Regions from separate parts of the Ectothiorhodospira sp. BSL-9 genome, predicted to be linked through region 2. Evidence: predicted binding sites of a transcription regulator. Region 2 holds the regulator's gene; the other holds the start of a gene.
What was found. The regulator LexA, encoded in region 2, represses DNA repair genes until DNA is damaged. The targets are predictions, from matches to a motif close to TACTGTNNATATNNACAGTA.
Positions count from the first base shown of each region.

Region 1: the regulator LexA is predicted to act here: its motif matches at 8,891-8,910, upstream of ECTOBSL9_RS13355 (error-prone DNA polymerase).

Region 1 covers NZ_CP011994.1:2,864,646-2,875,595, reverse strand. The annotation lists gene ECTOBSL9_RS13395 (SDR family oxidoreductase) at 312-1,037, opposite strand; gene ECTOBSL9_RS13390 (NADP-dependent malic enzyme) at 1,189-3,513, shown strand; gene ECTOBSL9_RS13385 (DNA polymerase Y family protein) at 3,718-5,325, shown strand; gene ECTOBSL9_RS13380 (DJ-1/PfpI family protein) at 5,344-6,054, opposite strand; gene ECTOBSL9_RS13375 (phasin family protein) at 6,352-6,735, shown strand; one part of gene ECTOBSL9_RS16690 (IS5 family transposase) at 6,915-7,269, shown strand; one part of gene ECTOBSL9_RS16690 (IS5 family transposase) at 7,269-7,768, shown strand; gene ECTOBSL9_RS13365 (hypothetical protein) at 7,765-8,250, opposite strand; gene ECTOBSL9_RS13360 (NAD(P)H-dependent oxidoreductase) at 8,237-8,806, opposite strand; gene ECTOBSL9_RS13355 (error-prone DNA polymerase) at 8,962-10,950, shown strand, end outside.
Region 2 covers NZ_CP011994.1:3,130,039-3,140,988, reverse strand. The annotation lists gene pabB (aminodeoxychorismate synthase component I) at 1-1,123, shown strand, start outside; gene ECTOBSL9_RS14430 (methyl-accepting chemotaxis protein) at 1,238-2,893, shown strand; gene ECTOBSL9_RS14425 (GTPase/DUF3482 domain-containing protein) at 2,906-4,288, opposite strand; partial or broken gene ECTOBSL9_RS17895 (DUF2868 domain-containing protein) at 4,285-5,381, opposite strand; gene ECTOBSL9_RS14410 (alpha/beta fold hydrolase) at 6,009-6,992, shown strand; gene imuA (translesion DNA synthesis-associated protein ImuA) at 6,916-7,599, opposite strand; gene lexA (transcriptional repressor LexA) at 7,592-8,191, opposite strand; gene ECTOBSL9_RS14395 (ATP-binding cassette domain-containing protein) at 8,332-9,294, shown strand; gene ECTOBSL9_RS14390 (ABC transporter permease) at 9,298-10,077, shown strand; gene ECTOBSL9_RS14385 (NAD(P)-dependent oxidoreductase) at 10,145-10,950, shown strand, end outside.

The DNA of each region.
Region 1 (10,950 bases), 270 kb from region 2:
CGGGACGCCGTGAATACGTCCATGTAGGCTCTGCAGCCGCATCCTGCGGCTGAAGCCCGCTTACAGGAATCCGCCCCCGGAGACTGACCGGACGCATCGGTCCAAGGATGGCGGCCGTGGGGGCAACGGTATTCAGTCTATCGTAGTACGCATAATATATATTATGTTAAATGATGTCGCTGGCAGGCAATGGTCCTGCGGGACTGCCTGTCCCCCGGCCAAGGGAATCCCAGCCCTTCACCAAAAGGCCCCCAAAACGTAAGCCGCGATATCAGGAACTGCTGGGGGTGTCGAAGCCCCCATCAAACCCGCTAAACCTGCCGCGTATCCTTCCAAAGACGCGTCTGCGCCTCGTTTTCGATGTCCCATTCCTCCAGGGAGAACTGCTTGTCTCCCGTTTCCAGCAGGATCCAGCTCATGAAATCGGCCACCCGTTCCGCCTGCTGGAGCTGACCTTCGGCCTTCAGGCGGCGGAACCGTTCCACGCCCGGGAAGCGCTGTTCGTCGGTCTCGCGGATCCGTGTTTGCATGGGGGTGTCCACCACGCCCGGGCGTACGCTGCCCACATGGATGCCACGCGCACCCAATTCATCCCTCAGGCACTGGTAGAGCATGTACAGGGCCGCCTTGGAGGCGCAGTAACCGCCCCAGCCCTGCAGGCTGCGGTGGGCCGCGCCGGAGGATACCTGCAGGATGCGCCCGTCCTCGGCCAGGTACGGCAGCAAGGCCTGGGTGAGAAACAGCGGCCCCTCCACGTTTACGGCCTGCTGGTACCGCCAGTCATCCAGGCTGACCTCGCTCAAGGCGCCCACGGGCTCGAGCACGGCAGCGTTATGAACCACAGCGTGAATGGTGCCTTGAGCGGCGGCCGCCAGAGCGATCGCGTCCCGACCCGCGGGCGTGGAGACATCGGCTACGGCCGCCTGGATAGCCTCTGGGGCCTTGGCGCGGGTCTCTTCCAGGGCATCGGCCCGGCGGCCAACGGCGATGACTCGCCCCCCGCGATTCACCAGGTCCCAGGCAAGGGCCCGGCCCATGCCGCTGCCCGCTCCTGTGACTACGGTCCAACCTTTTTTTCGTCCTGGCATGGCTGCCCCCTGTCGCATGCTGGATGCGGGAATGTCTGTAAGCGCCCATAATACACCCCCCATTGATCCACGATCCAAGCCCCGGAGACCCAAGGGAACCATGGATAAGACCTCGCTCGACCAGGCTGCACTCGATTACCACCTCTACCCTACCCCCGGAAAGATCTCCGTGGTGCCCACCAAGGGGCTGACCAACCAGCGGGATCTGGCCCTGGCCTACTCCCCCGGCGTGGCGGCGGCCTCCCGGGCCATCGCTGCCGACCCCAGCGAGGCTGGCAGGCTGACTGCCCGTGCGAACCTGGTGGGGGTGGTCACCAATGGCACCGCAGTGCTGGGTCTGGGGGCCGTGGGGCCTCTGGCGGCCAAGCCGGTCATGGAAGGCAAGGCGGTGCTATTCAAGAAGTTCGCCAATATCGATGTGTTCGACATCGAGTTGAACGAGAACAACCCGGACAAGCTGGTGGACATCATCGCCGCCATGGAGCCCACCTTCGGGGGCATCAATCTCGAGGATATCAAGGCGCCGGAGTGTTTCTATATCGAGAGCCGGCTGCGCGAACGCATGAACATCCCGGTGTTTCACGATGACCAGCATGGTACCGCCATCGTTGTGGCCGCAGCCGTGCTCAACGCCATGCAGCTGTCCGGCAAGGATCTGAGCAACGTCAAACTGGTGACTTCCGGGGCCGGTGCTGCCGCCCTCGCCTGCCTGGATCTGCTGGTCACCCTGGGTCTGCCCCTGGATAACATCTGGGTCACGGATATCCATGGGGTGCTCTACAAGGGCCGCCCCGAGGAGATGGATACCATCAAGCAGCGCTTTGCCCAGGCCACGGATGCCCGTTCCCTGGGCGAGGTCATGGACGGTGCCGATATCTTCCTGGGGCTCTCTGCGGGCGGTGTTCTCAAGAAGGACATGGTGGCGCGAATGGCGCCCAACCCGCTGATCATGGCCCTGGCCAACCCGGATCCGGAAATCCTCCCCGAGGAGGTGCTGGAGGTGCGCCAGGATGCCGTGATGGCCACGGGGCGTTCCGACTATCCCAACCAGGTGAACAACGTGCTGTGTTTCCCGTTCATCTTCCGGGGGGCCCTGGATGTGGGCGCCCGCACCATCACCGATGAGATGAAGGTGGCGGCGGTCAAGGCCCTGGCGGAACTGGCCCGGGCCGAGCCTTCCGAAGTGGTGGCCAAGGCCTACGGGGATGAAGGCCTGCGTTTCGGGCCTTCCTATCTGATCCCAAAACCCTTTGACCCCCGGCTGATCGTCAAGATTGCCCCCATGGTGGCCAAGGCCGCCATGGATTCGGGAGTGGCCACGGCGCCCATCGAGGAGTTGTGGACCTATCGGGATCATCTCAACAACTTCGTGTATCAGTCCGGTTTCGTCATGAAACCGGTGTTCGCCGCCGCCAAGGCGGCGCCACGTCGGGTGATCTACCCCGAGGGCGAGGACGAGCGGGTGCTGCGTGCCGTGCAGACGGTGCTCGAGGAGGGACTGGCGCACCCGGTGGTCATCGGCCGCCCCGAGGTGGTTCAGTCGCGCATCGAGCGCATTGGCCTGCAACTGACGCCGGGCAAGGATTTCGAGCTGATCAACCCGGATTCCGATCCCCGCTTCCGGGACTTCTGGTCGGATTATCACAGCATGATGGGGCGTCGCGGGGTCACGCCGGATGTGGCCAAGCACCGCATCCGCAGCAACAACACCCTGATCGGCAGCATGCTGGTGCGCAATGGGGAGGCGGACGCCATGATCTGCGGCATGGTGGGTCAGCACGCCTACCATCTCAAGCACGTCAGCGATGTCATCGGCCTGGCCCCGGAGGTGCGCACGTTTGCCACCATGAACCTGTTGATGCTGCCCCATCGCACCCTGTTCATCTGCGATACCTATGTGAATGAGAACCCGGATGCCCAGACCCTGGCAGAGATCACCCTGATGGCCGCCGAAGAAGTGCGCAATTTCGGCCTCACGCCCAAGGTGGCCCTGGTCTCCCACTCCAATTTTGGCAGTGTGGAATCGGAAACTGCCAGGAAGATGAGTCGGGCCCGGGATATCCTGGAGCGCATGGATCCGAACCTGGAGGTGGATGGCGAGATGCACGCCGATGCCGCCCTCAAGGAAGAGATCCGCAATCGCCTGTTCCAGCATTGTCGCCTCAAGGGCGAGGCCAACCTGCTGGTGATGCCCAATATCGATGCCGCCAACATTGCCTTCAATCTGCTCAAGGCCTCCAGTGGCGAGGGTGTCAGTGTGGGCCCGATCCTGCTCGGGGCCGCCCGTCCGGTACATATTCTCACCGAAACGGCCTCGGTGCGTCGTCTGGTGAACATGACGGCCCTGGCGGTGGTGGATGCCAACCAGTATGAAAAACGCGAGGGCGAGCGGCGCTACGACATCACGCCACAGCGACCCGGTTAACGTGAAAGAACCAGGTCAGCTACAGACACTCCCTTCTCCCCCGAGGGGGAGAAGGGCTTGTAACGTATCTTTCATCATCTGGGGTGACTCACGACCGTGATGCATGAGCGTTAGGATCACCGGGCGGTTGAGTCATCTCGGGGGTGGTGCCGGGTTGATGGGGGCGACTATACTGTATGTGTAAACAGGAATTGAGGCGCCCCCATGCACACTCCCCGCCAGGGCCAGCTTGCATTGCCGGGCATCCCGCCTGCGCCGCCTGGCCGGTTGCGAACCGCACCCCCGGTGCGCGCCGACGACGGCCCGGGGGGTGCTCCCGGGCCTGCTGAAGCCTCTCCATCCAGGCCAGAGGCTTCATCGGCGCCCCGGCCGGATCTCTGGCTGGCCCTGTATTTCCCCCACCTCTGCCTGGATCTGATCCACCAGGCGGGAGAGGCCGTGGCCGATCCCCTGGTCATCATCCAGGAGAAAGGCAGGCAGCAGTGGGTCCATGCCGCCAATCGTCGTGCCCGGCAACGGGGCATCTGCCCTCTGATGCCCCTGGCGGCCGCCCTGCCCCTGTGCCGGGAATTGATCACCCTGCCCCGTCATCTCTCCGCAGAGCAGCAGGCCCTGGATGCGCTGGCGGGTTGGGGACTGCAATTCACCGACCATGTGCATCAGCCGCCGGGCGAGCCCTTGATCCTGCTGGAGATCGGGCGCAGCCTGCGTCTGTTCGGGGGCGTGGAGGCCCTGCGGGGCCGGGTTCTGGAGGCGCTCGGCCCCCTGGGTTTTCAGGTGCGGGCGGGGATCGCGCCCTGCCCCTCCGCTTCCCGCCTGCTGGCACAGTGGGCACCGGGCACAACGGTCACGGATGGCGACGCCCTGCTGCGTCTGCTTCGGGAGGCCCCGCTGGAAACCCTGGAAGATGACCCCAAACGCCAGGAAAGATTGAGAGGATTGGGATTGCGCACATTGGGGGATCTGCTGCGGCTGCCCCGTGAGGGTCTGGCCCGGCGTCTGGGGCCGGAGCTTCTGCGGGAACTGGATCGATTGTGTGGACGGGTGCCAGACCCCCTGCCCCGGTTCAATCCACCGGCCCGCTTCGAGCACACTCGGCATCTGCCCTTCGAGGTGGACCGGCATGCCCAGCTGCTCCTCGCGCTGGAATCGTTGCTGTGGATGCTGGCTGGCTGGTTGCGGGGACGGGGTCTGGGCGTGAGCCGCCTGCGGGTGGCATTGCATCATCACCGGAGGGTATCCACGCCGCTGCGGGTGGGGCTGTTGTCTCCCAGTCGGGATGCAGAACACCTGTTGGAGGTCTGCCGGGAGGTGTTGGAGCGTACTGTGCTCGAGGCCACGGTCACAGCCCTGACCGTGTCGGCGCAGGATCTGTCGCCGCTGGCTCATCATCAGGGTCAGACCCTGTTCACCACGGGGTCCGAACAGCGGGCAGACCTGCAACAACTGCTGGAACGTCTGCGGGCCCGTCTGGGCGAGGATGCGGTCAAGGGGTTGGCCTGCGTGGCGGATCATCGCCCTGAACGGGCCTGGTGTTTCATGAAGATGGGCATTGGCGAGGGGGACCCTGGCAGTCAGGTGCGCCCATCCACGGGGGTGCGTCCCGTCTGGTTGCTGGATCCCCCCATGGCATCCCCCTGCCCTGTGACCCCAGTGGAGACGGACGAACGCATCGAGTCGGGCTGGTGGGATGACGGGGATGTCAGACGGGACTATGTTCGGGCCTCCACGCCCGCTGGGCAGGGCCTGTGGCTGTATCGGGATCTGCGCAACCCGGACGGGGGATGGTATCTGCAGGGGTTGTTTGGTTGACGGGCGGCCAATGACGCCTTAACGGGCTGAGTCATCCTGCTGATGGGCCTCCTGGATCTGCTGTGAACGGTCGGCCGCATCCTTGATGTCCTGCACCATCCTGAGGCGGCTGTTCTCCGGGAACGGGTATTCCATGTAACGGGCGGCGGCCCGGGCCACCTCCTGGCCGTGGAAACGCAGCACCAGTTGCAGGGCCATGTCGATGCCGGCGGAGATGCCCGCAGAGGTGATCACCGAGCCGGCATCCACCACGAACTCATCCTCCACCACCATGACATCCGGGAAATACTCCCGCATCCAGTCCAGCGAACGCCAGTGGGTGGTGGCGCGCAGGCCCTCCAGCAGGCCTGCCTGCCCCAGCAGCATGGAGCCGGTGCACACACCGGCCAGCAGGGACAGTCCATCGGACTGTTGCCGCAACCATTCCATCAGCCGGATGTTGCTGATCTCCCGCCGGGCCCCCCGTCCGCCGGGAACCACCAGGATGTCCAGGTCCGGGCAGTCTTCGAAATCGTGATGAGGCACCACCATCATGCCCCCGGTCGTCGTGATCACCTGCTTGTGCTCGGCAATCAGGCGGATATCGAAGGGGGAATCGGTTTCGGCCCTTCGGGCCTCGTCCAGGCGCGTGGTGGAGAACACCTCGAAGGGGCCGGCAAAGTCCAGAACTTCCACCTGGTCGAAGACCAGGATGCCGACAAGTGTGCTGCGGTTACCTTTGTCGCTCATCAGTAGGTTCCTTGACGCTGCCCACACCTGAACGGATCCAGGCCCGGGCAAGAACGAAAAAAATTTCGTTGAATCTACTACATCCAGGCAGGTTTTGGCTTCTATTTCGGTGTCTTCCCCACTTAATTTTCAAGGAAATCATAACGCTGGGGGTTCTCGGGGGTATCGCTGGCCTGAATGGGTCACTCTCCGCGCAATGAATTCAGTTGTTGCACTGCACAAAAAACTGCGCTATGCTGCAACGCAACAAGGTCAGGAATTCACCTGCCTTAACCACAGAAAGACAGGAGATTTGCCATGTACAACGATATCTTTGTCAGTGCCCAAGAGCAGTTTGACAAGCTGGCGGCTCCGGCACGCAAGTTCAACAATGTCACCCTTGACCATATGGCCAAGCTGGTGGACTACCAGATCAGCATGTTCCGCAGCTACTCCGAAGTAGCCATCGAGCAGATGCGTGCCATGCAGACCGTTAGCGATTCGCAGAGTCTTCAGGCCTATGTGAGCGCCCAAAGCGAGGCTGCCAAGTCCCTGAGCGAAAAGGTCGCCAAGGACACCACCGAGCTGGTCGAACTGCAGCGCGGTTATGCTGAAGAAGTGCAGAAGCTGGGTGAAGAGAGTGTTGCCACCGTCTCCAACCTGGACGCTGCCAAGAAGAGCGCCGCCCGCAAGAGCGCCTGAGCTTCTGAAGGCTGAATAATCCGACGCCCCTTTACGGGCATCGGGACAAAAAACGCCCCCACTCGGGTCTTCCGGGTGGGGGCGTTTTTTTGTCCCGATGAAACGTCCGGTGGTCTAGGTTCTGTCTGAAAAGTGATTTTGCTAAGTTTTTACCATGATGAATCTGTACAGGAGGACTCATGGCAGAGCGGTACGAGCTTTCCGATGCAGAGTGGGAGCTGGTCAAGGATATCGTATCAACACCACAGCGCATGGGGCGTCCCCGGCGTGATGATCGCCAGATGCTCAATGGTATCTTCTGGATTCTGTGCAGCGGCGCCAAGTGGCGTGATCTGCCGGAACGATTTGGCCCGTGGAAAACTGTGTACGACCGCTTCCGGACCTGGCGGGATGACGGGACTTTCGAGGCGGTACTGGCGCGCCTGCATTTACGGCTTCGCGAGGATGGCCTGATGGATCTGGGGACCTGGATGCTTGATTCGACATCGACTCGCGCTACTCGAGCCGCCTCTGGAGGCGGTAAAAAGGGGGGTCTGAAGAACCCGTAGACCATGCCCTGGGGCGCAGTCGAGGCGGCCTGACCACCAAGATCCACCTGGTGTGCGACGGCTGTGGGCACCCGCTGGCGTTCGAGTTGTCGCCGGGTCAGCATGCGGACTCCCGATGGTTCACGACAGTGATGGAATGTGTTCATTTGCCCGGACCTGTGGGTCGCCCAGTAAAACGCTGTGATCACATCGTGGCCGACAAGGGTTATGACAGTGACGCGCTCCGACGATACTGTGATCGCTACGGCATGAAGCCAGTGATTGCCAGCCGGAAGATGCACAGACGGCCGCGTCGTGGCCGGAGTCGGGGCTTTGATAAGGCACGCTATCGACAACGAAATATTGTGGAGCGCCTTTTTGGCTGGATGAAGGAAATGCGGCGTATAGGCACTCGATACGACAAGCTTGCCAAGAGCTTTCGAGCCATGGTTTGTCTCGCATGTGTTGTCCTTTGCTTCCGATCATACTTTTCAGACAGAACCTAGCGCGCCGGCACCGGGCTGCCACTGCTGCGATGCATCTGGAAGAACACACCTTCCCAGACAGTCATCAGCGTATCCTCATCCTTGACGAAAAGCGTACTGCCCCGCTCCAGTGGGTTGTCATAACAGGTGATCTCAATCCGGGTGATGTCGTCATCCGCCAAACCCACCTGGCCCGGTTCCACCCCGAAGTCCTCCATGAATGTCTCGGCATCCAGGGGCTGGTGCTCGTAGCGGGGCTTCAGGCACTGCATGTCCTCGAAACGGGCAATATGCCGCGTGTAGACAGCGCGGGCGCCCAGCATGCGCTCGGCCTCTTCCGGGGACATTTCGGAGGTGTCCGGCGCGGAGAAGTTGTCCACGTCCCATACACCATGGTGGAGGGTATCCCCGTCGTGGCGGTCACAGGCCCCCAGGATCAGTACCAGACCCAGTAACCACAGTGACTTGAATCGGTAAAGTGATTTTTTTTCAGCAACCTGCACGCCCTTGTTTCTCCATCTTGTGAACCCATTTCTGTCTTGCTGCATCGTTCATCCCCTCAACCATCCCAATCAGGTTCTCGCGCATGGGGCCAATGCCCGCAAAGCCGAGGATATTGTGTTCAAAGCTTCTCAATCCATGTGCCCGGTAATACCAGCGGTAGATCAGGGCCGGCATGGCCATGGTGACCACGATCCGGGCGGATTTGCCCTTGAGTACCCCCTTACCCAGTTCATTGACGGCAAACCCGGGACGGAAGGCCTGCTCAAGAAACCCCTTGAGTAATGCGGGCATGGTACCCATCCAGATCGGATAAATGAACACCAGGTGTTCGGCATCGGCCAGGGCGCTCTGGGCCTGGGCGATATCATCGGGAACCGGACCGCCGTGAAATTCTGCCCGGCTACGCAGGAGTGGGAACTCCAATTGTGCCACGTCGATGACCTGTATCGCATGTCCTGATTGTGCCGCGCCCCGAAGGTAGGCATCGGCCAGGGCGTGGCAGAAGTGCCCGCCTTGCGGATCCGGATGCCCCTGGATCAACGTGATGTGTTTCACCTGAGCCACGCCCCTGGTTGCCGTGTCGCTGAAGATTAGCAGATTGGAGGTGGAGTGGTTCTCAATCCCGCAACCAACAGGGATTACTGTTAATATGAACAGTAATCCTTGCCGGCCTCCTGCCGGTTCAAGGCGCATCCTTGTCCGTGACGATCATGTCCCAATGCCCCGCGCCCTATGCCGAACTCCAGTGCCTGTCCAACTTCAGTTTCCTCAGGGGGGCCTCGCACCCGGAGGAACTGGTGGCCCGTGCCGCCGATCTGGGATATGAGGCCCTGGCGCTCACGGATATTGCCTCCCTGGCCGGAGTGGTGCGTGCCCACGGTGCGGCCGGGGAACATGGGATACCACTCATCATAGGGAGTCAGGTGGACGTGGACTGCCGGTTCACCCTGATCCTCCTGGCCGCCACGAAGAACGGTTACGAAAACCTCTCCACCCTGATCACCCGGGGGCGGCGGCGGGCCCACAAGGGGACCTATCAACTCCACCGGCCGGATATAGCCTCCCATGCCGAGGGGTTGCTGGCCCTGTGGGTGCCCCCCCTGCCTTTGGACTCATCCAGAGAGGCAGGCGATACCTGCGGCATTGCGGGTTGGCTGCATGAGCATTTCCCCGAGCGTGCCTGGATAGCTGCTTCCCTGCACCGGGATGGACAGGATCGGCGTCGGCGCGAGGCCCTGGAGGCCCTGTCCCGGGAGACCGGCCTGCCCCTGGTGGCCACTGGCGATGTGCATATGCATGTCCGGGGGCGTCGGGCCCTCCAGGATACCCTCACCGCCATCCGCCTGGGTCGACCCCTGGCGCAGGTGGGGGAAGCCCTGTTTCCCAATGGTGAGCGCCATCTGCGCACCCGACAGGCCCTGGCCCGACTCTATCCGCGCCCCTGGCTGGAACGCACCGTGGAGATCGCCCGGCGTTGTCGGTTTTCCCTGGATGAACTGCGGTATGAATATCCCCTGGACGATGTGCCCAAGGGCCTGGCACCGGATCGGTATCTCAAGGGGCTGGTGGAGGATGGCATGGCCCGTCACTGGCCGGAAGGGGCGCCGGTCAAGGTGCGTCACCTGGTGGATCACGAACTGGCGGTGATCCGTGACATGGGCTACGAGCCCTATTTTCTCACCGTACACGACATTGTCCGTTTCGCCCGGGAGCGGGGCATCCTGTGCCAGGGGCGAGGGTCGGCGGCCAATTCCGCCGTGTGCTTCTGTCTTGGGATCACCTCGGTGGATCCCGCCCATTCGGAGATGCTGTTCGAGCGCTTCATCTCCCGGGAACGCAATGAGCCCCCGGATATCGATGTGGATTTCGAACACGAGCGGCGCGAGGAGGTGATCCAGTACATCTACACCCGCTATGGTCGCGACCGGGCCGCCCTGGCGGCCACCGTGATCACCTATCGACGCCGCAGCGCCATCCGGGATCTGGGCAAGGCCCTGGGGCTCTCCCAGGCGCAGGTGGACCGACTGGCCACCAACATGGCCTGGTGGGAATCGGGGGTGGACGAGGATCGGGTGCGCGAGGCGGGCCTGGACCCGCACAGCGCCATCATGCGCCGTCTGGTGGCCCTGGTGGAACAGATCCGTGGGTTTCCCAGGCATCTGTCCCAGCATGTGGGGGGCTTTGTGATCTCCCGGAGGCCCCTGTCACATCTGGTGCCCCTGGAGAATGCCGCCATGGAGGATCGCACCATCATCCAGTGGGACAAGGACGACCTGGATGTCGTGGGCCTGCTCAAGATCGATGTCCTGGCCCTGGGGATGCTCTCTGCGGTCCGACGCAGTTTCGATCTCATACAGGCCTACCGGGGGAAGCGCCTGACCCTGGCCTCCGTGCCCCGGGAGGACCCGGCGGTGTACCACATGATCCAGCAGGCCGACACGGTGGGGGTGTTCCAGATCGAGTCCCGGGCGCAGATGAGCATGCTGCCGCGCCTCAAGCCCGCCTGTTTCTATGACCTGGTGATCGAGGTGGCCATCGTCCGGCCCGGCCCCATCCAGGGGGAGATGGTGCACCCCTATCTGCGCCGTCGACAGGGTCTGGAGCCGGTGACCTACCCCAGCCCCCAGGTAAGGCAGGTATTGGAGCGCACCCTGGGGGTGCCCCTGTTCCAGGAGCAGGTGATCAAGCTGGCCATGGTG
Region 2 (10,950 bases):
GCCGCGATTGCCGCCGGTGAGTGGTCTGCCCTTCGCAGGGGGCGCCCTGGGTTATTTTGCCTATGACCTGGCGCGTCGGTTTGAACACCTGCCATCGCTGGCCCAGGATGGCGAGAACCTGCCGGAGATGGCGGTGGGCATCCATGACTGGGCGGTGGTGGTGGATCATCAGGAACAAACCGCCTGGCTGGTGGGGCGCGGACTGGATCCCCATACGGCCCGAATCTGGCCGGAGTTGCTGCGTATGCTATCCAAGGCCGGCCGGGGACGGATGCGGTCGGGATTCAGGCTGCGTGGCGAGTTGCAGTCCAATATGTCACGGCAGGATTATCAGGCCCGCTTCGCCCGGGTGCAGGCCTTCATCCGCGATGGAGACTGTTATCAGGTGAACCTGGCGCAACGCTTCAGTGCCCTGGCTCAGGGGGATGCCTGGAGTAGCTACCAGCGCCTCAGGGACATCAGCCCGGCGCCCTTCGGGGCCTTTCTCAAATTGCCCGAGGCCAGCATCCTGAGTAATTCGCCAGAGCGATTTCTGGAGGTGCGCGCCGGCGAGGTGAGCACCCGTCCCATCAAGGGGACCCGCCCCCGGGGCGCCAACCGTATCGCCGACCAGACGCAGCGGGCGCAACTGGCCTCCAGTTCCAAGGATCGGGCCGAGAATGTGATGATCGTGGATCTGCTGCGCAACGACCTGGGCAAGAGCTGCGCCATTGGCAGCGTGACTGTGCCGGAACTCTTCAGTGTGGAAACCTATGCCACGGTGCATCACCTGGTGAGTGCGGTGAGCGGCCGCCTGGCGGCGGGGCGTGATGCGCTGGATCTGTTGCGGGGATGTTTTCCCGGAGGGTCCATCACCGGGGCGCCCAAGCTTCGAGCCATGGAGATCATCGAGGCCCTGGAGCCGCATCGGCGTGGGGTGTACTGCGGGGCCATCGGTTATGTGGGGTTTGATGGCGACATGGACACCAGTATTGCCATCCGCACCCTGGTGAACAGCCATGGGCAGGTCCGGTTCTGGGCCGGCGGGGGCATCACCTCAGGCTCCGATGGCGAGGATGAGTACCAGGAGACCCTGCACAAGGCCAGCGCCATGATGAGCCTGTTGCGTGGACCCGCGGGGTGATCACGGCGCGGGGGATTAAGGGCGGGGCATTAAGGAATGCCCGCTGGCGGCCGATAAGATGGATAACCGCTGGCCGATACCGGATGACCCAGGGCTTCAACAAGAGACGTCAAAATGCTGAATAATATAACGATCCAGGCAAGGCTGATTCTGTTCGCGGTGGTGGGGCTGACGGCCGTGGGGCTGGTATTCCTGCTGGTGTCCTATCACAGCATGTCCAATACCTCCCGTCAGTTGGTGGATCACAGCCTGCTGGTGAAGGCGGAGGGGGACCTACGGGCCGCCCGGGTGTATCTGGCGCAGTATTACGGCAGCGTTGGGGTCTCCAATGGGCGACTGGTGGATGCGGGTGGCGAACCCCTGGAAGGGCGTCACGAGATGGCCGATGCCATCAGCCGGGATCTGGGGATCGTGTTCACCATCTTTGGTCGCGATGGCAACCAGTTTCCCCGGGTGATCACCAGCGTGACCCGTCCCGATGGCAGGCGTGCGGTGGGCACACCCTTGGGCCGCGACACGCCCGCCTACGCATCGGTGATTCAGGGTGAACGCTACACCGGTGTTTCCGAGATCGTGGGGGTACCCCATCTGACATCCTATGAACCCCTGTTCAACGAACGCAATCAGGTTATCGGCATCATGGGACTGGGTATCCCCAAGGAACAGGCCGATACCATCGTGGCCCGGGGTGTCACCGAGCTGGTGGGCGGGATGCTGGTTGCTCTGATGATGGTCCTGGTTGTGGGTGTCGTGGGTGCGGTGTTCTTTTCCCGCATGATCGTGGGGCCCATCCGCGAGGCGGCACATACCCTGCGTGACATCGCCGATGGCGGCGGGGACCTGACGCAGCGACTCGTGGTGAAGGGCAGAAACGAGGTGGCCGACCTGGCAGAGGGTTTCAACCGCTTTGCCGACCGGGTACATGAGCTGGTGCGCCAGGTGGGTTCGGCCACGGCGCAGCTTTCCTCGGCGGCAGAACAGCTCTCCACTACCTCGGAGGAAACTCGCGAGCAGGTGAAGCGGCAGCACTCGGAGACGGATCAGGTGGCCACGGCCATGAACGAGATGACGGCAACGGTGCAGGAGGTGGCCCGCAATGCCTCCCACGCGGCCCAGTCCGCCCAGGAGACCCAGCAGGAAACCACCACGGGGAGTCAGGTGGTGAGGGAGACCATTGCCTCCATCGAGGAGTTGGCTCATGAGGTGGAGAACGCCTCTGAGGTGATTACCCGTCTGTCCGCCGACAGCGACGAGATCGGCAAGGTGCTGGATGTGATCCGTGGCATTGCCGAGCAGACCAACCTGCTGGCCCTGAATGCCGCCATCGAGGCGGCCCGTGCCGGTGAACAGGGCCGCGGCTTCGCGGTGGTAGCCGATGAAGTGCGTACACTCGCCAGCCGTACCCAGAGTTCCACCACCGAGATCCAGGACATGATCGAGCGGTTGCAAAGTGGCGCCAGCGGGGCAGTGCGCGTGATGGAACAGGGTCGCACCAAGGCCAAGGACAGTGTGTCCAAGGCCGCCAAGGCCGGTCAGTCACTGGACTCCATCAATCATTCCATCGTCAGCATCAACGACATGAATGCGCAGATCGCCAGCGCCGCCGAGGAGCAGTCAGCCGTGGCCGAGGAGATCAACCGCAACATCAGTACCATTAGTCACTCGGTGGATCAGACTTCCAATGGCGCCCAGGAAATCGCTGCCGCCAGCGAGCAACTGGCGCGACTGGCAGCGGATTTGCAGAATCGGGTGTCGGGTTATCAGGTGTAGGATTGCGGGGACTTACCCACGGTCCCCTTCGTCCAGCAACTGCTCGGTTAACGTCTCCAACGCCTGAGCGCGTGGCTTCGACTCCACGCCATCAGCCCGCTCATTCAACCGTGACCAGCGGGGATAGAGCCGCGCCTTGCGCACCGGGGCAGGCAACTTGCCCCGGCGCCAGGTGTTATCCGTGGGGGTGTTGAGTTCCAGGGCCTTTTCGGCACCATGGCCACGACGCGACAGGGCCCGGGCCAGCTGCCGTTGGCGCAGGGCCAGCAGGCGCAGCGTGGCGTCATTGACCCTCAGTTCCCGTTGCCCCCGCATGCGCTGACCCAGGCGCCGACCCAGGCCGACGCCGTTGCCCATGAGCGCACCGGCGGTGGCGCCCACAGCGGTGCCCGCACCCAGGGTAGTGCCCAGGGCCATCACGTCGATGGCCAGCCCGATGGCTCCGCCGACCGCTGCCCCCTCACTGCTACGCAGCCCGTAATGACGCAAGGCCTCGGTGGTGAACAGATCCATGCCCCACTGACCATCCTCCAGCGGTAGCTGGGTGGCCAGATAATCGCTGGCGCGAAAGCGATACAGGCTGAGCAGGGCATCCACACAATCCTGCTCCCGTCTGCGGATGAGACGCTGCAGTTCTTCCATGCCGGCCTCCGTGTCCTTGGGTTCGAGCGACACCAGCAAGGTACAGGCGGCAATGTCCAGCAGCATGTCGGCGACACTCTCTGCCGCGGCCCGCTCCAGCCATTGAGCCTCCCGGGTACGGGCCTCCATGAGGCGGCCCAGCGGTTCCCTGTAGGCGTCCAGCAGGCTGCGCAGCTTTTCGTGCAGGCGCAGTTCCCCCTGCAGGTCATAGACCACCGAGTCGAAGGTGATCACGGCATGCAGGCCCAGGTTGGCCAGGGTCTCCCGCCACTGTGGCTCACGGTTGTCCTGGGACGCGACGAAGTTCAGCACGGGGATCAGCGGTCTTGCGCACAGGCCCAGCACGGCCAGTTCGTCCCGGTATTTGCCCAGTACCGGTTCACGAGCATCAATGACATACAGGCCCACATCGCTGCTGCGCAGTTGGCGCAGTACCTTGCTCTCCTGCTCAAAGCGGCCATTGGCCTCGGGGGCCTGCAAAAACCGCTCCAGCGCTTCGGCCCCGGCGTGGCGATCCTGTGGGCCGGTCTCCAGCCAGTCCAGGATGCCGGAGGCATCCTCAAGGCCGGGGGTATCGAACAGGGCCATGACCGGCCCGCCGTCCACCAGAATCTCCGTGCCCTCCACGTGTCGTGTGGTGGCCGGAGCGTCGCACACCTCGCCAAAATCCGTGTCTCGGGATAGGGTGCGCAGCAGGGAGGTCTTGCCGGTGTTGGTGTGGCCGACCACGGCCACCTGCAATAGCGGGCTCATGACGCGTGATCCTTGGTATGGTCGAAGGCATCCAGCAGGATTTGGGCATCCCGATGATCGGCCTGGGCCGGGTCATCGGGCAACAGGCGATCCAGACAGGCCCTTTCCGACAATGCTTGCCAGGCGCGATACCGGGCCTCCAGGTCGATCTCCCGGCCCCGGGCGATACTGGCCTCGTCCAGCAGCAGCCAGACGGGGGCGGTGGTGCGGGAACGCAGATCTGCCAGGAAGCCTTCGGTACTGCGATCCGGGGTGCGGGCCAGGGAGCAGACCACCACCACCACCGAGGGTATGGGATCCTGCGCCGCCAGCGCCGCCAGGATGTCGCGGCGGGTATGGCGATCGTCCACCTGGCCCAGGGGGATGCACCGGGGATGGCGCGTGTTCTGGATCCAGTGATCCCGGGCGTGCTCCAGTTCGAAGCCTACCAGGGCCATGGGGGTGCTGGTGTCTTGCGTGTCCCGACGCGCCTGGGGGCGTGCCCTGGGGGGAGTGGGGCGGGTGGTGGATCGATCACTCCGAGGCGATGGTGGTCAGGTTGCAGGCGTGGGGCCAGGCGTGCATATCCCGGAGCCGTGAGATCCACGTGGGTGCGGGCCGCGGAACGGCGCGCCAGGCCAAGGCAGAGCAGGCCGAGCAGCACACGGGGTAACAGCCCGTAAAAAAGCAGGCTGCCCAGCAAAAAGCCCGACCAGGCAATGCGGCCGTCGGCACCCTCACCGACGCCCAGGCGGCTGGCGCGGATCAATTCCTCGTCGGGTACCGGGATGCCCACCCAGGCGGGCAGGGTGCCCAGGGTATGGATCAGGGTGATGAAATGGGCTTCGCTGAGCAGGGTGGTTCCCCAGGCGAAATCATACTGGCGCACGCTCAGGCTCCAGATGCACATGAGCAGGGCGCCGGCGCCGAAGGCGGCCCATAGCAGATGGGTCACGGCACCCGCCGACCAGCGGGCCAGTCCGCCCCGGCCCAGCAGGTTGAGCAGGGCGCGCACCGCCAGTTCATGGGCCCGGGCGCGGGACAGCCACCGAGCCAGGCCGCCACCCGCCCCCAGCACCCCATACCCCAGGAGTCCGCCGCCGGCTCGGGGCATCAGCAGCATGACCAGCAGCCACAGCAGCAGCATCAGGGTTTGTACGCCCAGAAGGCTGCCCAGGGTCCAGAAGATGTTGATACGCGAGGCATCGTCCATCAGTGGCGCGCCCAGAGAAGCACCGGCAGCGCCCACGCCCAGCAGGCCGGCCAGCAGCAATGCCAGTATGCCCATCCATGTGCCCAGGCGGCTCACCCCCTGCAGGGCATCCTTGACCTGTTCTCCCAGGCGGGTGGCAGCGGCCCGGGCCAGCACCCGGGCCTCCAGATCACCAGAGGTCTCGCGACCCACCTTCCAGGCCATGGCGTCATCAATGACACGGCCCTCGCGATCCTCGTGGATGCGCACCGCCTCGGCGACGAGGCGCTGTCGAAAAAGGGGCTGGCGGGGCACGTCTGGCTGGGTCTGGGTTGGCTTGTCCATGGCGTGGTCACTATAAGGCGCGTGCTGGTCTGCGCCAACCGGGCGAGCCCAGGGGCCTTGGGCCGGTCAGGCGGCCTGGCACACTGGCTGGTGCTCGGGCGAGACGGTAAAGTGGATGGCGCCAGAGGCGAGCAGGGCGTGTGTTCATGCCTGTAAAGCGCATGAAAAACGCGCGATTATAAAGTAAACCTTGTAAGGAATCTCATGCTTAGATGGCTCTTGATCATCCTCGGTAGTCTGTTCACGCTGGGACTCCTGGTCCTGCTGCTGGGCCCATTTTTGATCTCCAGTCAGCCCCTGAAAGGGCTGGAATCGGCCCAGGCGGTAGCCACCGAGGACAGTCGGTTCGTCACCATCCCCTTTGCAGGGACCGATGGATTGAAGCTGCATTACCTGGAGGCCGACGGTGGCAGCGAGGCGGATGCGCCTACCTTTGTTCTGCTCCATGGCTTCACCTTCAATGCCTATACCTGGAATGAGCTCCTGCCTGGCCTGGCGAAGCACGGACGGGTGGTGGCTCATGATCAGGTGCCCTATGGGCTGAGTGCCAAGCCCACCCGTGATGACTGGTCGGGGCCCAATCCCTTCACCAAGGAGGCGGCCTTGACGCATCTGCTGGCCTTCCTGGATGCCAGGGAAATCGATCAGGCCATCCTGGTGGGCAACTCCTCCGGGGCCACCCTGGCCATGGAGGCCGCTCTGGAGGCACCGGAGCGGGTCAGCGGCCTGGTCCTGATCAATCCATGGGTGTATGTGGATCGGCCCACCTTCCCGGATGCAGTGACCCAATTGCCCCAGATCCGACGTCTGAACCTGTTGCTGGCCAGACAGCTGGGCTCCCGTGGAACCCTGCTGGATCTGTCCTATCATGATCCGGAGGCCATCAGCGATGAGCGGCGCGCGCTCACCATGATTCACACCCGTGTGGAAAACTGGGATCTGGCCTGGGGTGAGCTTTTTGTGCGCGCCATGGCCAGCCCGGTGGATGTGAGTGCTCACCTGGGGGATCTTACGCAGCGCAGCCTGGTGATCATCGGGGATGAGGATCGGGTTGTACCCCCCGAGGATTCCAGGCGCGCGGCGCAGGAACTGCCCAATGCCACGGTGGCAACTATTCCCGGGTGCGGTCACGTGCCCCAGGAGGAATGTCCCGGCGCTGTACTGGAAGCGGTTGTGGAGTGGTTTTAGGCCCCCGCCGCTTGATGATCTCCACCCGTGGCGACCCCTCCCTGTCAGCGTGCAGGCGCAGCCTGAGTGCGGCCGGGGAGGGCTCCCGGGCATGTAGCGTGGGGCGATAGATGAAGCCGGTGGCGCGCCCCTGCTCCGCCGCCAGTTGCAGTCGGCGCAACTGCTGGGAGGTCAATCGTTGTGGCCAGGCCAGTGCCGCACCCACCGGGCCGGCACGCAGGATCTGCTCCATGGCCCAGAGGATCTCCGTGTCATCCTGGGGGGTGATCCACAGCAGGTGTCGAAGGTGAATGCCGGCCTGCCGAAGGGCCGGTGCGTAGGGCAGATAGGGCGGGGCCACCAGGGCCACGGCGCGCTCGCCCTGGGTGAGGGCTGCCAGGGCCGGGAGCAGCAGGGAGATCTCGCCGATGCCGTGCTGGTCCAGCAGCAGCTCCACCAGGGCCCCCTGTGGCCAGCCGCCGCCCAGACGTTGATCCAGGGCCGTATCACCGCTGGACAGGGTCGGCCTGTGATGGCCATCATGGCCGCTGCCACGCCAGATGTCCGCGCGTTGCAGCAGGCTCTCCAGGGTTGGAGTGGCGTCGCTGGTGGCCTGCGGCTCAGGCATCCTGATTACGGATGATGCCCACGCTGACGCCCTCCACGTTCAGTGCCTCCTGGCGCAAATCCACGACAATGGGTTCAAAGTCCGGGTTTTCCGGCAACAGGCGGGCAGTGTGCCCCTCCTGCTGGAAACGCTTCACGGTGACCTCGTCCTCCAGGCGGAAGACGGCGATCTGGCCGTTGCGTACCTCGGGGGTGCGATGGACGGCCAGCAGATCTCCGTCCAAGATGCCGGCACCGATCATGCTGAGCCCCTGGACCCGCAGCAGGTAATCCGGCTGTGGATTGAACAGGCGTGGGTCCAGCCGGTAGCGATCTTCAATATGCTCCTCGGCCAGGATGGGGGCCCCGGCGGCCACACGGCCCACCAGGGGCAGCCCCAGGGGTTCGCGCAGACGAATCCCGCGGGAAGTGCCCGCCAGGATATCGATGGCCCCCTTGCGGGCCAGGGTGCGTAGATGGCACTCCGCCGCGTTGGGGGACTTGAAACCAAAGGCACGCATGATTTCCTCCCGGGTGGGCGGCATGCCGCTGGTCTGCATGTAGTCGCGGATGAATGCCAGGATTTCCGCCTGCCTGGGGGTGAGCTTTTCCATACCGGTCCTCTGTTCTATATCTATGGACAGTATTTCAAGGCGGCGCGTTTGGCAAGGGGCAACACCCGGCAAAAGATCGGGTTGCTGGCGTCGCCGGCCCGCCACTTAGTAACATGATGGGTCAACTCAAGGGACGCTGCATGGATACAGTTGCTTTAACCGACGATTTCACCACTGCCCAGACCGCTGATGGACCACACATTGCCCGGGCCTGCCGTCTGCTCAAGCGCTACGATGGCCAGACGGTGGTGGACCACATCGATCTGGAGGTGCGCCCGGGGGAATGTTTCGGGTTGCTTGGGCCCAACGGGGCAGGCAAGACCACCACCCTGCGCATGATGCTGGGGCTGACACCCCCTGATGGCGGCACCTTGCATGTGCTGGGCGAGCCCATTCCCGCCAGGGCGCGTGAGGCTCGGGTACGGCTGGGTATCGTGCCCCAGTTCGATAATCTGGACCCGGATTTTACCGTACGGGAGAACCTGACGACCTATGCCGGGTACTTTGGCCTCAAGGGCGATGCGCGTCGCCAGCGCGTGGACGAACTCATTGCCTTTGCCAACCTGGGGCAACGGGAAAAAATGGGCATTGATTCCCTCTCCGGAGGGATGAAGCGTCGCCTCACCCTGGCGCGGGCGCTGATCAATCGTCCGGAACTGGTGGTGCTGGATGAGCCCACCACCGGGCTGGATCCCCAGGCCCGTCATCATATCTGGCAGTGCCTGCGGGGCCTGAAGCAGCAGGGTACAACCCTGATCCTCACCACCCATTACATGGAAGAGGCCGAACGTCTTTGTGATCGGTTGGCCATCATGGACCGGGGCCGGATCGTTGCCCAGGACAGCCCCAATGCCCTGATTGCAGAGCACATCGACCCTCATGTGCTGGAGATCAATGGCAACGCGGCCATGCGCTGGCTGGACGGTCAGACGGACGACCTGCCAGCGCGGGCCCATCGGGTGGGGGACATGGCCCTGCTGTACTGTCGTGAGGCTGCCCCCGTGCTGGAGCGCCTGGAGCGGGCCGGGCTGCGCTACCTGCATCGCCCGGCCAATCTGGAAGATGTCTTCATGAAACTCACCGGACACGAGTTGAGGGACTGAACCATGACCACTTCCCTGATTCCGCAGCTGAGCCTGCGGTTCATTCCCGTGTGGCGCCGCAATCTGCTGGTATGGCGCAAGATCATGGTGCCGTCCGTGCTGGGTAACTTCGGCGAGCCTGTGCTGTATCTGCTGGCCTTCGGCTATGGATTTGGCCAACTGGTGGGGGATCTGGGTGACCTGCCCTACATGGTCTTCCTGGCCTCGGGCATTATCTGTTCCAGCGCCATGTACACGGCCAGTTTCGAGGGCATGTATTCTGCGTACACCCGCATGTCTGAACAGAAGACCTGGGACGGCCTGCTGGGGGCGCCATTGAACCTGGACGACATTGTCCTGGGTGAGATCATGTGGGCCGCCACCAAGGCCCTGATGAGCGCCACGGCCATCCTGGTGGTGGCGGCTCTGCTGGGGCTGGTCAGCGACCTGCGGGCACTGCTGGCGCTGCCGGTGATCCTGCTGGCGGGGTTTGCCTTTGCGGCCTGCGCCATGATCGTCACGGCCCTATCACGCAGTTACGATTTCTTCCTGTACTACTTCACCCTGGCGATCACGCCCATGTTGCTGCTCTCGGGGGTGTTTTTCCCGCTGGATCAGTTGCCGGACGTGATCGTGATGCTGGCCCATCTGCTGCCGCTGGTGCATGTGGTGGAGGTGGTTCGGCCGCTGATGATCGGCGAATGGCCGGTGAATGTGCTGCTGCATCTGAGTGTGGTGGCCGCTTATGGGTTGGTGGCGTTGAGCCTGTCCACGTGGCTGCTGCGTCGTCGTTTGATGTGCTGAGCCCGTGCGCGGGTTGAACCTGACCGGGCTGAATGGGATCTCATTCAATGAATTGCTGGAGTCGATGATGACGTTGAAGGTGGGTTGTATCGGTTTGGGCATCATGGGTGGCCCCATGGCCCTGAATCTGCTCAAGGCCGGCTATGAAGTTCACGTATGGGCGCGGCGTCCCGAGGCCACGGAGGCCTTCAAGGACGCGGGTGCCCAGGTGGATACCAGTCCGGCCAAGCTGGCCCGCCAGGTGGATGTGGTGCTCACCAACGTCTCCGACACCCGGGATGTGGAGCAGGTGCTCGTGGGCAATAACGGCGTGATCGAAGGCGCCCAGCCGGGCCTGGTGGTGGTGGATCACAGCACCATCTCCCCCACGGCCAGCCGCAAACTGGCCACGGCCCTGTCAGATCGGGACGTGGACATGCTGGACGCGCCGGTCTCGGGAGGTCAGCAGGGGGCGAAGGAGGGCAGCCTGACCATCATGGTGGGCGGCAAGGCGCAGGTGCTGGAGCGGGTGCGTCCGGTGCTGGAGGTGGTGGGCAAGTCCATCACCCATGTGGGCGACCACGGGGCCGGTCAGATCACCAAGGCCTGCAATCAGCTGATTGTGGCCCAGACCATGACCGCGGTCTCCGAGGCCATCCGCCTGGCCGAGGCTGCGGGAGTGGACCCGAAGGCCATGCGCGAGGCACTGCTGGGCGGGTTGGGTTACTCCCGGGTGCTGGAGGTGCATGGCCAGCGCATGATCAATCGCTCCTACCCGCCTGGTTTCAAGACCCGGCTGCACGCCAAGGATATGGGGATCGTGCTGCAGACCGCCGCCGATCTGGGGTTGCCGCTGCCGGGTACGGCTCAGGCTGCCCAGTGGATCAACGCGGC